DNA from 2 places in the Streptococcus lutetiensis genome. Region 2 is predicted to be linked to the other one. Evidence: a T-box and tRNA genes for the amino acid it is inferred to sense, from the RefSeq annotation. Region 2 holds a T-box; the other holds one or more tRNA genes.
The links. The T-box of region 2 lies ahead of trpS (tryptophan--tRNA ligase). A T-box ahead of a tRNA ligase gene usually reads a tRNA of that ligase, here a tRNA-Trp.
Positions count from the first base shown of each region.

Region 1: it encodes a tRNA-Trp, which carries the amino acid that the T-box ahead of trpS (tryptophan--tRNA ligase) is inferred to sense. The anticodon was not compared.

Region 1 is NZ_LS483403.1:335,098-342,823, reverse strand. It holds gene DQN23_RS01910 (glycosyltransferase family 2 protein) at 1-1,950, opposite strand, end outside; gene DQN23_RS01905 (bifunctional glycosyltransferase family 2/GtrA family protein) at 1,937-3,004, opposite strand; gene DQN23_RS01900 (sensor domain-containing diguanylate cyclase) at 3,001-4,032, opposite strand; tRNA gene DQN23_RS01895 (tRNA-Trp) at 4,284-4,355, opposite strand; gene trmB (tRNA (guanosine(46)-N7)-methyltransferase TrmB) at 4,397-5,035, opposite strand; gene ccrZ (cell cycle regulator CcrZ) at 5,035-5,856, opposite strand; gene DQN23_RS01880 (ABC transporter permease) at 5,909-6,943, opposite strand; gene DQN23_RS01875 (ABC transporter ATP-binding protein) at 6,946-7,671, opposite strand.
Region 2 is NZ_LS483403.1:1,777,660-1,785,385, reverse strand. It holds gene DQN23_RS08975 (ATP-binding cassette domain-containing protein) at 1-1,399, opposite strand, end outside; gene DQN23_RS08970 (YitT family protein) at 1,493-2,365, opposite strand; T-box leader at 2,576-2,782, shown strand; gene trpS (tryptophan--tRNA ligase) at 2,839-3,861, shown strand; gene guaB (IMP dehydrogenase) at 4,085-5,566, shown strand; gene DQN23_RS08955 (GRP family sugar transporter) at 5,812-6,678, shown strand; gene recF (DNA replication/repair protein RecF) at 6,744-7,726, opposite strand, start outside.

The DNA of each region.
Region 1 (7,726 bases), 350 kb from region 2:
AAAAGCTACTTGGTCATAGGCTGAAATAGGACGTTCATTACTTTGGAAACGTTGACTAAAGTTCTCAAATAAATCATCCCATGTTGTCATCCAAGGGTCTTTTTCCTTCGGAAGATTGTGATTAACGCGGTCATAAATGTACTGATAAAATTCACGCTTATCAGCTTCAGGAACTTCTGAAAATTGAACGCCGTAGCGCCAGCCATTATCAATCGCAAAAACACGAATAACATGACCTTTTACCCTCGCATGATAATCACGTGATTGCAAATTAAGCGTCAGTTCTTTTTCTTTCGGCAAATACAATGGTAAATTCGTATAGAATGAAATCCCCGTTTCTGAAATATCACAGACTCTCACTTGGTAAGAATCATCATCAACCTCAACAACCATAGCTTCATCAACAGTAAAACGCTCACTTGAGCGATAAATCGGACGACCAAACGCACAGAAAATCGCAAAGGTCAAATTGATAATATGATAAATTAACCAAAAACTGATAATACTTCCATAAAAAAGCTCTGAACCAAATTTTCCATAGTTAAAAATCACCAAACCATAAACGGCTAATCCCCACAAAACAAGATAAGGAAGCGCATAAAGGTACAACGTCCACGACGTATCATTTCCCTTACGTGTCACCTTAAATTTTTTCTCGCTAATGCCAAAGGACTCCAACATCATGGGAATAAACAAATACGGAGCAAAAATCGTTTCCACAATTTCTCCCCAAACCTGTGTTCGGTATTGTTTTGAGACTTCTCGCATTGACAAGCGTGTCAAGGCGTAACTTGGCAACCAGAATAGGAACAGTAGCCAGATATTTGACACCACCACACGCACATGGAAAACCGTATATAAAATCGGCGCCAAGATATACAACAACCGTCTAAAGAAAGACCACCAATAAAGATAGCTATTAATATAAACAATTCTTTGCCCCTTTGTCAATTTGGGATTAAAGAAGATATTCATATTGTAGCTACTGCGAATAACGCCACGTCCCCAGCGCACGCGCTGTTTGATGACACTCTTCAAATCTGTTGGCGTTAACCCACTAGCCATTGGACTTTTCGTCGAATAATTTACATAGCCAGCCACATTCATCCGAACACCTAGCTCGAAATCCTCCGTAATGGTATCTGTCGGAAAACCACCAACATCTTCAATCGCCTTGCGGAAAATAACCGTATTAGATCCCGTATAAACCGCTGCACCGTGCGAATTATTGAAAATATTAATTTCTTTGGAAAAGATATCTTGTTCGTTTGGTAAGGTTGATTCTGAAAACAAGTTAAATTGGAAAATATCAGCATTGTAAAAACTTTGTGGCGTTTGAATCAAACCAACTTTTGACTTATCATAATCGTCACCATTTTCATAAGCCTCAACTTGTTCAACAAAATAGGGCACAGTCTCCAACAGGAATTTACGATAAGGAATCATATCAGCATCAAATGTCGCCACCAAAGGTGATGACGTCTGATGTAAAGCATTATTGTAGTTTCCTGATTTGGCATCTTTATTATCCGCCAAACCAAAATAACCAACACCAAGCTCATCAGCCAATTTGGAAACTTCTAGACGATTGGTATCATCACAGACGTAGATATGCACCTTAGACTTATCAGGATATTCCATAAAAGTGCAGGCATTAATCGTCTTATAAAGCAACTCTGGATCCTCATTATGCGTTGCAATCAAAACATCCACATCTGGGTAACGCTCCTTAGCGATCTCAGGCTTTTCAAGCTCAAAGTCCTTTTGCTTATTCCAAATGAGAATGTAACCTGTAATGGCTGAAACTACCTCACTTCCCCACAATAAAATCCCAAAGATTAGCGCAAACCATGAATCATGCCACGGAATAGTCGCCACCAAACGCCAAGTTAAATAAAAGGCAGTCGTTACAAATGCAACGAAATAGAGTACCCTCTTACTGGTCTTCATTCTCGCCTCCACTAAAAATCAAATGTTTTTGCACAAAATAACTGACAAAGAAAAGTGTACCATCAACTAAAATCTTCACCAATGAAATTGGCAGCATCGTCAAGGTATTTCCTAGAACTGTTACCAATAAACTTGACAAAACAATCTGTACTACCACCAAAGTGAAGTATTTTATCGCACTATTTGATTGACCTTGTTTAAAAACCACTTTATGATTCAAGGTGAAATTAACAACAGATGATATCGCACGCGCTAAAACCGAAGCTAACGTCACCGCACTAAAACTCAATCCATTAAACAAAGAAATTAAAATCGTAAAAGCAACAATATCAACCAAGAAGGAAAACAATGATGAAAAAATGTACTTGAAGAAAACCTTGTAAATTCTAATCGAGTCACGAATCACATCAAAATGTGATGACTGATTTTCCTCTAAATAAATCGTTGCAATGCCAACTTCACAAATTGAAATATTGTCCTCTTTTGCCTCAAGTAACATATTCATCTCAAATTCATACCGTTCACCCTCCACGGTTAAGAGTTTTGGTAGCCATGACATAGGAATCACACGAAGCCCTGTTTGCGTATCAGAAACGTTCATACCTGTCATAGCCCCCAAGACGTCTCTTGTCAATAAATTTCCCAATTTACTACGTAAAGGAACAGATTTTTCAAATGTTCTAACACCCAGCACCAAACTATCAGGATGTTGCAAAAATTCAGCCAAACATTTCATCATGTCTTCGTAGGTATGTTGACCATCAGAATCAATCGTCACAATTCCTTTGGCATTAGGAAAATTATCCAAAATATATGAAAAAGCCGTTTTTAAAGCACGACCTTTTCCTTTATTCTCAGCGTGTTTTTGCAAGTGACAAGCATAGTTACTCTGCGCTATTGCAAATAACGATGCAAAATCAGCTCCACTACCGTCATCGACTAAAATAATGTCAAACATTTGATTTTCCTTATCCCGAATATTTTTCAAAAGTTCCAACAAACGGTCATCAGGTTCATAGGCAGGAATGACAATAACAACATCTTGAAACATCATCGACGTTCTCCTTTCTGACTTTTATTTTCGTACATTTTCTTATCAGCTATTGCACAAAAATCAACGAAGTTTTTATGTGATTGATAAGAGTCCGTATAAACACCTAAAGATGCTGTAACCCCCGCATCTTTGAGAGTCATTTCTGCTTGAACAAGTTTTATTAAAAATTCAGCTTGATTTTCAGAAACTCCAGGGAGTAAAATGGCAAATTCATCTCCACCTAACCTTGCTATTACAGCACTTTCAGGCATTATCTTCGTTAAAATATCACCAAACTCAATAAGAATTTTATCTCCCGTAGCATGTCCAAAGGTATCATTGGCTTCTTTGAATTTATCCAAATCAGATATAATAACCGTAATCCTTTCTTCTTTACGCATCAGACATTCCTCAAAAGCAAGCTCAATATATCGTCGATTATGAACCCGTGTTAAAACATCTTCGTATGCCATCTTCTGTATTTCAAGTTCATGAACTCTCTGCTCTGTAACATCAAGAACACAACAAAAAACGCCAATCACCTTTTGGCGATTGTTATAAATGGGAGAATACATGTTTTGCCAGTAAAGCGTTTTATCACCTGCCTTAATAGTATCTATAAATGTAAACGTTTCACCCTTCTTCGCACGATCAACACTCACTTTTAAACGCGCAGCCTCTTCACTATCAAGATAATTCATTGGAAAATCACCAATTTTGGGAGTGAAATGAAAAACTTCTTCCATAAGCCGAATATCGTTCTTATTGACCGCAATAAAACGATAATCTAAGTCCACAGCATAGACATTAATAAGCTTCGCACTCTCTAAAATAAAGTGGGATAATATATGTTGTCTTCGATTAAGGTAAGAAGCTACGGTACAGAGGACGAGTATCACGACCAAGGTTACCAAAATGGTAGGATTATCATGATCAATCCAAGCATCATACACTAAGTGCGTTAATAACATTAACGCAGCAAAAATACTCGAGTACGTTAACAATCTTTGGTGCTTGATTAAAAAATCACTTACTTTTCCTAAAATCATTTCAGCCTTACCATTTTCTAGGTAGTCATACTACCAGCAGCTTGCTCCCAAACAATCAAACTGTAGTTACTAATTTTTAAAGATTTCTTAACTCTGGTAAGAGTTTTTCCCATTCATAACCCCATAACTATAGAATCATCTGACCCTCATTTTATAGTAAATTATAGCAAAAAAATTAAAAATAAAAAATACCCTAATTTTTTAATCATTATTTATAAAGTAAAGGGCATCTTTTACTATTCAATTGTGTAAGGAGAGGAGGGGATTTGAACCCCCGAATCCAATTGGACTACACGCGCACTCGGCCACTATGCGACCTCTCCGAAAGAAGCTTAGATAACTACTTCTTTAACCAGTCCACTAATTACTGAAATTGTGCTTCAACACGGTAAATGACTTGTCCTTTTTGAGAAAATTTTTCCTCATATTCAGTCATGACATTTCCCTCAAAATCACTAGCATGTAAGTCTAACCAAACTTGTTTTAAAATCATGCCATATTGTGAGAAACTTACCAAACTGTATTCAAACAAACCACGGTTATCCGTTTTGAAATGAATTTCACCTTGTTCAGGTAAGATTTGACGGTAAGTATCTAAGAATGTTTTGTAAGTCAAACGACGTTTTTCGTGACGTTTCTTAGGCCATGGATCTGAGAAATTCAAATACATCAAATTAATTTCGCTATCCGCAAAATAATTTGTCAAATCAGAACCATCAACTAGCAACAAACGAACATTTGGTGCTTGACTATCTAGAACTTTATCCAAAGCATAGCTAAGCACTGATACTTGAATGTCAATTCCGATATAGTTAATATCTGGATTTTGCAAAGCCATTCCAGTAATGAATGCCCCTTTTCCTGAACCAACTTCGATGTGGATTGGGTTATCATTACCAAAGACTTCACGCCAATGTCCTTTTGCTTCTTCTGGATTTAAGATAACATAGTGTGGGTTATTTTCTAAGTGCTCCTCAGCACCCTTACGTTTTCTAACTCGCATTATTTCTTTTTACTAACTAACTCCCTAAATTTTCGTAAGCCGTAAATTTCTTGGTTGACGTGTTCCATATCACGTTTGTCAAAACATTTCAAAATCTGTGATAGATATGAAAATTGCCCATACCAAGCAACTTTACTGCGTACTTTTTCATTGTCTTTATAGCCATAAGAATTCAACCACTCACCCCAACGTGTGTAAGGAATGTAGTGACTCAAAAGAAAGGCTACGTCGTACATTCGATCTGTCAAACGAACTGAATCCCAGTCAACAAGGTAAATCATACCACTTGTTGTAATAACCCAGTTACTGTGTTTGATATCCCCATGTACAATAGTCGCAACTTCAGAACGAAATTCTGGTAAGCTACGTTTTAGTTCTTTTACAATCCCTTGCAAATACGTATTTTCACGAATTTGCAAGGGTGCATTTTTTTCCCAGTCAACCAACAAATCATATGGATTTTCAATCTTATAGTTTAACTGTAACAATTGGTTAACCAATGGTCGTGACTTGTGTAAACGTAAAAGAATATGGACAATTTGTTTACTACCCATATCCTCTTTAGTCAAAATTCTTCCATCAAGCCATTCTTGTGCACTCATTGTATCGCCATTACCAGTGCGACGTACCCACAACAATTGTGGCGCAATCTGCTCTTTAGCAAGAGCTGGTAAAATTGGTGTTGTGTTAAACTTGATAAAGATTTTTTCACCATTCGGATATTGACCAATAAAGGCTTTCCCACTTTTTCCTCGAAGTGGTGTCATTGTCAATTCCTGATCTGATACTGTTGTCACCTGTCTGCCCTCCTTTTCTTTCATATATAATACGTTAATACTTTTCTTCACCTTTATTTTACTTGTTTTACAGCCCCTAGTCAATCATCTTCGCAATTTTGTAAGGAAGATACCATTCTGTAACAATTACAGTAATCAAAATCAGAAGCCCTGCAGCCTTCAAAGAAAAACATAGCAGAAGCTCAATCAAGCAAATAACATAAGACAAAGTCTTCAACAAAGCCTTTAAATTAGCCAGTTTCTGTATTTCTGAAATAGGGTATAAGCGTGTTAAATATTGATACTCAAAATGTTGGGCAAGTCCTAACAACTGAAACAGTAAAAGATAATTCAAAATCAAAGCAAGTCCAACTGCTACCAAATGATTTGGAATAAATAGCAAAGCAAGAACACTTAACAAAACTAAACGCAAGGTCAAAGCTAGATAATCTGAACTGCGAAGAAAAGCCCTAAGATAAAGGTTTGACCATGTTTTATCGTGACCTTTCTTAACCAAAACAAGAAGCTTATCTAAGTAAGCACGACGTTTGACGCTTGCTGAAATTCCTTTAACCGTTGTAAAGAGAGCAAAGAATTTCAAAATAGATTGACGACGCTTAGTTTCATAAGTAATGGCAGCTTCCCAAGAAAAATGATCATCTCTAAAAAAGACTTTTTCTTTTCTTGCCATAATCACCCACTTGATACCAAGCAAAATTAGCAAAAGTACCGAAAATACAGGAATTGAGAAACCTAATTTAAAGAAAATGGGTGCTAACAACAAGAAAACAGCCGTTTGCAAAACTGCCCAAACACCAAAAGAACGCACTCTCGCTTGATGAATCCAAGCCACCACTTCTTCTTCCTTTGGCAAATAAAATAGTTTATCTGGTGCCTCAATATAAGTCGCAATTTTTCCAAGACTAAGCAGGGCAACTGTCACAATAACTAGAATAGCCTCAAGCCACCAATGCCGCTTTGGAAAATGCTTCAATAGTTCTCCGTATTGAACCATCAAAAAACCTGATAAGAAAAGCAAGACCAAGACAAAGTGATCATTCAATACATAACGTAAGTATTTCAGACATTGCCCTAAAAAGAGGCTGCGTCGTTTTCGAAAAACTTCTTTCATTTCTATCCCTCTTTAGTTGAAGCTATGTAAATATCGTTCAAACTAGCATCTTCTTGACCAAAAGCTTGACGCAATTCAGCTAGATTTCCCATTGCACGCACTTGACCATGATGCAAAATCACAAATCGATCACACATTTTTTCAGCAGCATCTAACACGTGTGTTGACATCAAAATAGCTTTGCCTTTTGCTTTTTCCTGCGCTAGCAAATCCGTTAAATCAGAAATCGCCAAAGGATCTAGTCCCAAAAATGGCTCATCAACGATAAACAAATAAGGATCAATCATAAAGGCGCACACAATCATAACCTTTTGCTTCATCCCTTTTGAAAAATTAATCGGGAACCATTCAAGCTTATCAGACAGACGGAAAAGTTTTAGCAATTCCTTAGCACGCGCCATCGCTTGATCAAAATCAAGGTCATAAGCCATAGCAACCGTCTCTAAATGCTCACGTAAAGTTAACTCTTCATACAAGCTTGGCGTTTCAGGAATAAAGCCAATCTTTTTGCGATACTCTGCTTGGTTATCAGCCAAAGTCAAGCCGTCAAGCGTAATCTTTCCTTGATAAGGCGTCAAAAGTCCGATAACTTCATTAATCGTCGTTGACTTCCCAGCACCATTTAGCCCAATCAAGCCGACCAACTCACCGTCACCAACTTCAAAAGAAATATTTTTTAAAACAGGGATATTAATGTATCCACCTGTGACATTTTCAATTTTTAACATAAGCTACCCACATTTTTTTGATATAATAATTATAACAAAATCAAAGGATTATAGG
Region 2 (7,726 bases):
TAGTTGGGTCATCAAGGACAAGAACGTTTGATTTGAGAAGCATCAATTTAGAAAGCATCACGCGCACTTTTTCTCCCCCTGAAAGAACGCTAACTGATTTGTTAACTTCATCTCCAGAGAAGAGCATGCGACCTAGGAATCCGCGAAGGAATGTGTTATCGTCTTCTTCTTTAGAAGCAAATTGACGAAGCCATTCAAGGATTGATTCCCCTGAAGCAAAATCACGTGAGTTATCTTTTGGAAGGTAAGAGCGACTAGTTGTGACACCCCATTTGATAGTTCCTTCGTATTCGATATCATCCATCAATGCACGAATAAGAGCTGTTGTTTGGATATCATTTTGTCCGATGAAGGCTGTTTTATCGCCTGGACGTAGGATAAAGCTGATATTATCAAGAACAGTCTCACCATCGATTTTAACAGACAAGTTTTCGACTGTTAGAAGGTCTTTACCAAGTTCACGCTCAGCTTTGAAGTTGATGAATGGGTATTTACGACTTGATGGAACAATTTCTTCAAGTTCGATTTTATCAAGCATTTTCTTACGAGAAGTGGCTTGTTTTGATTTAGAAGCGTTAGCAGAGAAGCGAGCAACGAATTCTTGCAATTCTTTGATTTTTTCTTCTGCTTTAGCGTTGCGGTCAGCTTGCAAGCGAGCAGCAAGTTCAGATGATTGTTTCCAGAAATCATAGTTACCGACGTAAAGTTTGATTTTACCAAAATCAAGGTCAGCCATGTGTGTACATACTTTGTTCAAGAAGTGACGGTCATGGGATACGACGATGACTGTATTTTCAAAGTCAATCAAGAAATCTTCTAACCAAGTGATGGATTGGATATCAAGACCGTTGGTTGGTTCGTCAAGAAGAAGAACATCTGGTTTACCAAAAAGAGCTTTGGCAAGGAGAACTTTCACCTTGTCACCATTAGCAAGTTCGCTCATGTTTTGGTAGTGAAGGTCTTCTGGAATATTAAGGTTTTGGAGCAATTGTGAAGCTTCACTCTCAGCTTCCCAACCGCCAAGCTCAGCGAATTCACTTTCTAATTCTGCTGCGCGGACACCATCTTCATCTGAAAAGTCAGGCTTCATGTAGATAGCGTCTTTTTCTTTCATGATATTATAAAGGCGTTCATTCCCCATGATAACAACATCAATCGCACGTTCTTCTTCGTAGTCAAAGTGATTTTGACGAAGAACAGATAGACGTTCGTCTGGACCAAGGGAAACATGACCTGTTGTTGGTTCAATATCTCCTGCCAAGATTTTTAAAAATGTAGATTTTCCTGCACCGTTGGCACCGATTAAACCATAGGTATTTCCAGCTGTAAAGTTGATGTTAACTTCATCAAACAGTTTTCTATCGCTGAAACGTAGTGATACATCAGAAACTGTAAGCAATTTTTCACCTCATATTATTTATCTATAAGCTCATTGTACATGAAAAAGCCCCAATTTTCAATTAGAGAAGTGGGGCTTTGAGTTACGTTTGGGTTACATTGGTAAAATGGCATCTTTTTCGTTGAGTTTATAGTATTTTTTAAGGCTGAAACCACGTCCCATAACTTGTGTAGCGGGCATCACAACGATAAAGGCAGCTTCATCGATTTTTTGAATATTTTTTTCTAAACGTGGAACTTCTTGACGAGAAACAGTTGTCATCAACATGGTTTGATGGTCGCCAGAAAAACCACCAGTAACAGGAATTTCAGTGACACCACGGTCAGCTTCTGTGGAGATATAGTTTTTGATCAAGTCATTTTTAGGTGAGATAATCATCAAATTGCGAGATGAGGTAACACCAGTTTGGATACTATTAACGACATATCCAATGACGAGTAAGGCAATAATCGAATACATTACTGTATCAGGATCAAAAGCAATAAATCCCATAGCGACACTACAGCCATCGACAATAGTCATGGCTACTGCCAAAGGAAGCGGTGTGTATTTGTGGAGAATTTGAGTGATGATACCTGTACCACCGGTTGAAGAATTTCCCCAGAAAACAATCCCTAAACCAGAACCACAGATAACAGCTCCGAAAATCGCAGCTAGTAGTGGATTATGAGTCAGATTCGGCAGATTTTCAGTCACTTTGACGAAAATAGAATAAATCCATGCCCCATAAATGGTTTTAAGGAAGGTTTCTTTTCCTAAGAAAATTAAACAAGCTAACAATAATGGAACGTTAGTAATCATAACAAAATTACCAGGATTCCAGCCAAATAAAGCTTTTAAACTAACCGCTAATCCGACAACGCCACCAGACGCAATATGATTTTCAAGGAAAAAGCAATTGAAACCGACAGCAGCAATAAAGGCTCCTATAGTTACGAGTCCAAAATCAATCAGTCTTTTTTTCATAATTTAATCCTCTTTAGTTATAACAAAAACAAACGATTATATTATGGCAAAGAAGCGGCTTAACGTCAAGATTTTTTAGTAAAAGGAGTGCTTCCAAAACACAGTTTCTAATCTTTTTAATTTGATTAAAACATAAAATGTATAATTATACCTCAGATATAAAAGCGCCTAAAATACTGTATAAACTTGACAAAGACCTTATAATTTCATAAAATGAAGAAGATTCAGAAGAGTAATGTAAACGCGTACTTTTAGAGAGCTGATGGTGCTGTGAATCAGTAGTAAGCTTACATGAATGGACTGATGGTAAAAAAGAATAATCTTTACATGAACTGTGTAAATTTTTATATAGTGGTAAGAGATGGTAGACTAGTTCTATCAATTGAGGTGGTACCGCGTATTGACAACGCCCTCACGTAGTTTAACTACGTGGGGCTATTTTTTACTTTTGAAATTAATTTTGAGGTGATAATATGGCAAAACCCATTATTTTAACAGGTGACCGTCCAACAGGTAAATTGCACCTAGGACACTATGTTGGAAGTCTAAAAAATCGTGTTCTTCTACAAAATGAAGATAAGTATGATATGTTTGTCTTTTTGGCAGACCAACAAGCTTTGACAGACCACGCTAAAGAGTCTGAAATTATCAGAGAATCAGTTGGAAACGTTGCTTTGGACTACTTGTCAGTAGGACTTGATCCAGCTAAATCAACGATTTTCATTCAAAGTCAAATTCCTGAATTGGCTGAATTGACAATGTACTACATGAACCTTGTTTCATTGTCACGTCTAGAGCGTAATCCTACTGTTAAGACAGAAATTGCTCAAAAAGGATTTGGTAGCTCAATTCCAACAGGATTTTTGGTTTACCCAATTTCACAAGCTGCAGACATTACTGCTTTTAAAGCTAACTATGTGCCAGTCGGAAATGACCAAAAACCAATGATTGAACAAACACGCGAAATTGTACGTAGTTTCAATCACACTTACAAAACAGATGTTTTGGTTGAGCCAGAAGGTATTTTCCCTAGAAACGAAGCAGCTGGTCGCTTGCCAGGATTAGATGGTAACGCTAAAATGTCTAAATCTCTTGGAAATGGTATCTATCTATCAGATGATGCTGATACTGTTCGTAAAAAAGTAATGAGCATGTATACAGACCCTAATCACATCCGTGTTGAAGATCCAGGACAAATCGAAGGAAATATGGTTTTCCATTACCTTGACATCTTTGGACGTGAAGAAGATCAAGCAGATATCGCAGCTATGAAAGAACACTACCAACGTGGTGGTCTTGGTGATGTAAAAACAAAACGTTACCTTCTTGAAATTCTTGAACGTGAGTTAGCACCAATTCGTGAACGCCGTTTGGAATACGCTAAAGATATGGGCGAAGTTTTCAATATGCTTGAAAAAGGTAGTCAAGCTGCGCGTGAAGTTGCCGGTCAAACACTTGCTGAAGTTAAAGCAGCTATGGGAATCAACTACTTCTAAAATAAACAGAACTCTGAGGCGATGTCTTGGAGTTTTTTGGTAGATAACAACATTTGTTTTAAATGAGAATTGCAAAAATCATCAGTCTAATATAGGAAAGAATTTTTGGAAAAAATTGAATTTAATTTATTGACAAATGAATTTAGCGTGTTATTATAGTAACAATAAAAAATTAGCTAGGGTTAAAAATCCCCTACAAATATATAGAAAAGAGGGTTATTTAATGTCAAATTGGGACACTAAATTTTTGAAAAAAGGTTACACTTTTGATGACATACTACTCATTCCTGCTGAAAGTCATGTTCTTCCAAATGAAGTTAACATGCAAACAAAACTTGCAAAAAATTTGACATTGAACATTCCTATCGTGACAGCTGCTATGGATACTGTTACTGACAGTAAAATGGCTATTGCTATTGCACGTGCGGGTGGTCTTGGTGTTGTTCACAAAAATATGTCAATTCAAGAACAAGCAGAAGAAATCCGTAAAGTAAAACGTTCAGAAAATGGTGTTATTATTGATCCTTTCTTCTTAACACCTAAACATTCTGTCTCTGAAGCAGAAGAGTTGATGCAACGTTACCGCATTAGTGGTGTTCCGATTGTTGAAACCCTTGAAAATCGTAAATTGGTAGGGATTATCACAAACCGTGATATGCGTTTTATCTCAGATTACCATGCTCCAATTTCTGCACACATGACAAGTGAAAAATTGGTAACAGCTCCTGTTGGAACTGATTTGGAAACTGCAGAACGCATTCTTCACGAACACCGTATTGAAAAATTGCCTTTGGTTGATGAAGCTGAACGTTTGTCAGGTCTTATCACTATCAAAGATATTGAAAAAGTTATTGAATTCCCTAATGCTGCTAAAGATGAATTTGGTCGTCTTTTAGTTGCAGGTGCTGTCGGTGTTACTTCAGATACATTCGAGCGTGCTGAAGCTCTGTTTGAAGCAGGTGCAGATGCTATTGTTATCGATACTGCTCATGGTCACTCAGCTGGTGTTCTTCGTAAAATTGCTGAGATTCGTCAACACTTCCCAGAACGTACATTGATTGCTGGTAACGTAGCAACTGCAGAAGGTGCACGTGCCCTTTACGAAGCTGGTGTTGACGTTGTTAAAGTCGGAATCGGTCCTGGTTCAATCTGTACAACACGTGTCGTTGCAGGTGTTGGTGTTCCTCAAATCACTGCTATTTATGACGCAGCAGCTGTTGCGCGTGAATATGGTAAAACAATTATCGCCGATGGTGGTATTAAATACTCAGGTGATATCGTTAAAGCCTTGGCAGCAGGTGGTAATGCTGTAATGCTTGGTTCTATGTTCGCTGGTACAGATGAAGCACCAGGTGAAACTGAAATCTACCAAGGTCGTAAATTTAAAACTTACCGTGGTATGGGATCAATTGCAGCTATGAAGAAAGGTTCAAGCGACCGTTACTTCCAAGGTTCTGTTAACGAAGCTAACAAACTTGTTCCAGAAGGAATTGAAGGTCGTGTAGCTTACAAAGGTGCTGTAGCCGATATCGTCTTCCAAATTCTTGGTGGTATTCGTGCTGGTATGGGTTATGTTGGTGCTGAAGATATCTCAGCTCTTCATGAAAAAGCTCAATTTGTTGAAATGTCAGGAGCTGGTTTGATTGAAAGTCACCCACACGATGTTCAAATTACAAATGAAGCACCAAACTACTCAGTACACTAAGATAAACTGAGGTTAATCGTTAAATCTCTGATGAGTTTTCAAACTTATCAGAGATTTTTTTGTGTAGGCCTTTACAAAATAGTAGGTTTTATGATAGAATATGTAACTATGTTCGCAAAAAAACATGAAATTTTCTTTTACTTTTCTGAAAAAGCGTTTTCATAAACAGCGAATGATTAATTATATATTTACAACAATGTAAACAACGTTTACTAATCTGTAAAACATATCGTAAAGGAGAAAAAATGCAGGGTATTTTATTTGCATTAATTCCCATGGTAGCATGGGGAAGTATCGGGTTTGTCAGCAACAAAATTGGAGGTAAACCAGATCAACAAACATTAGGAATGACTTTAGGGGCACTTTTATTTGCTTTTGTTGTATGGTTGTTTGTTCAACCAGAAATGTCAGTATCACTTTGGGTTGTCGGAATTATCGGTGGTATGCTCTGGTCTATGGGGCAAAACGGTCAATTCCGTGCAATGCAATACATGGGTGTTTCAGTAGGTAACCCATTGTCAAGTGGTGCTCAACTTGTATTTGGTAGTTTGATTGGTGCCATTGTCTTTGGTGAATGGAGCAAACCGGCTCAATACACACTTGGTATCATTGCTTTGCTTCTTTTGGTTATCGGTTTCTACTTCACAAGTAAACGTGATGCTGAAAAAGTTGAAACTAGTGAACTTACTGACTTTGGTAAAGGTTTCCGTGCTTTGACTTACTCAACAGTTGGTTACCTTTCATACACTATCTTGTTTAACAACATCATGAAATTCGATGCTTTAGCTGTTATCTTCCCAATGGCTGTAGGTATGGTTCTTGGTGCTGTAATGTTCATGAAATTTAACGTTAAATTTGAAACAGTTGTTATCAAAAACGCTATCGTTGGTTTGATGTGGGGTATTGGTAACATCTTCATGCTTCTTGCTGCTGCTAAAGCAGGTCTTGCTATTGCCTTTAGTTTCTCACAACTTGGTGTTATCATTTCAATTATGGGTGGTATCCTCTTCTTGGGTGAAACTAAAACACGTAAAGAAATGCGTTGGTTGGTAATTGGTATAGCATGCTTTGTTCTTGGTGCTGTATTACTAGGAATTGTTAAATCCTATTAATTATCATTGACAACATTGTCAATTCAGTTGTAAACACACAAAAAAGCTGGCTTAGGCCAGCTTTTTTAGTTTTCTTCAATAGTTCCTTGATTAACAGTGAAAATTTTCAACTCTTCTGGAAGTTTAGAAAGGTGTTCAAGACTTGTCGTTGTGATAAAGGTTTGAACATTTTCAGCAATAATCATTTTTAACAATTCTGTTTGTCGGTAGTTATCTAATTCACTCATGACATCGTCAAGAAGTAGAATTGGATAATCACCAGTGACATTCTTAATGAGTTCAATTTCAGCCATCTTAAGAGATAAAATCAAACTACGGTGTTGTCCTTGGCTACCAAAATTGGCAGGCATGTCATTGATGAAAAATTCCAAATCATCACGATGAGGTCCAGCACCAGTATTTTTTTTGAAGATATCACGTTTGCGATTCTTTTCCAATGTTTTTAAGAAGTATTCTTTGATTTCACTTTTTTCTTGGAATGGCACAGATGATAGATAGCGAATTTTCAAATGTTCTAGGCCATTAGAGATGGCATAGTGATAGCGGTCGGCTTCTTTTTCGAGATTAGAGACGAAATCTAAGCGATGTTCCATTACGCGACTACCAAAATCAGCTAATTGCTCATCAAGGACTGCTAAAAAGTTGATGTCAACTTTTTCAGCGGTCTTCAGATAAGTGTTACGTTGTTTAAGGACATGATTGTAATTAGACAAATCAGATAGGTAGATAGGTTTGATTTGACCTAAATCAATATCAATAAACTTACGACGTAAACTCGGAGCTCCTTTGATGAGTTGTAAATCTTCAGGTGCAAATAAGACGACTGTCATCACTCCGATATAGTCGGATAATTTAGCTTGTTTGAGGTGATTAACTTTAGTGACTCGTCCTTTACTTGATAGATTGATTTCCAAAGGAACTGTCCCACTTGAGCGTTGCAGAATACCTGAGACACGAAGTTCTTTTTCTTGAAAGTGAATCAGCTCTTTGTCGGAACGTGTACGGTGGCTACGTGTTAAAGATAAGAAATAAATAGCTTCTAAGAAAT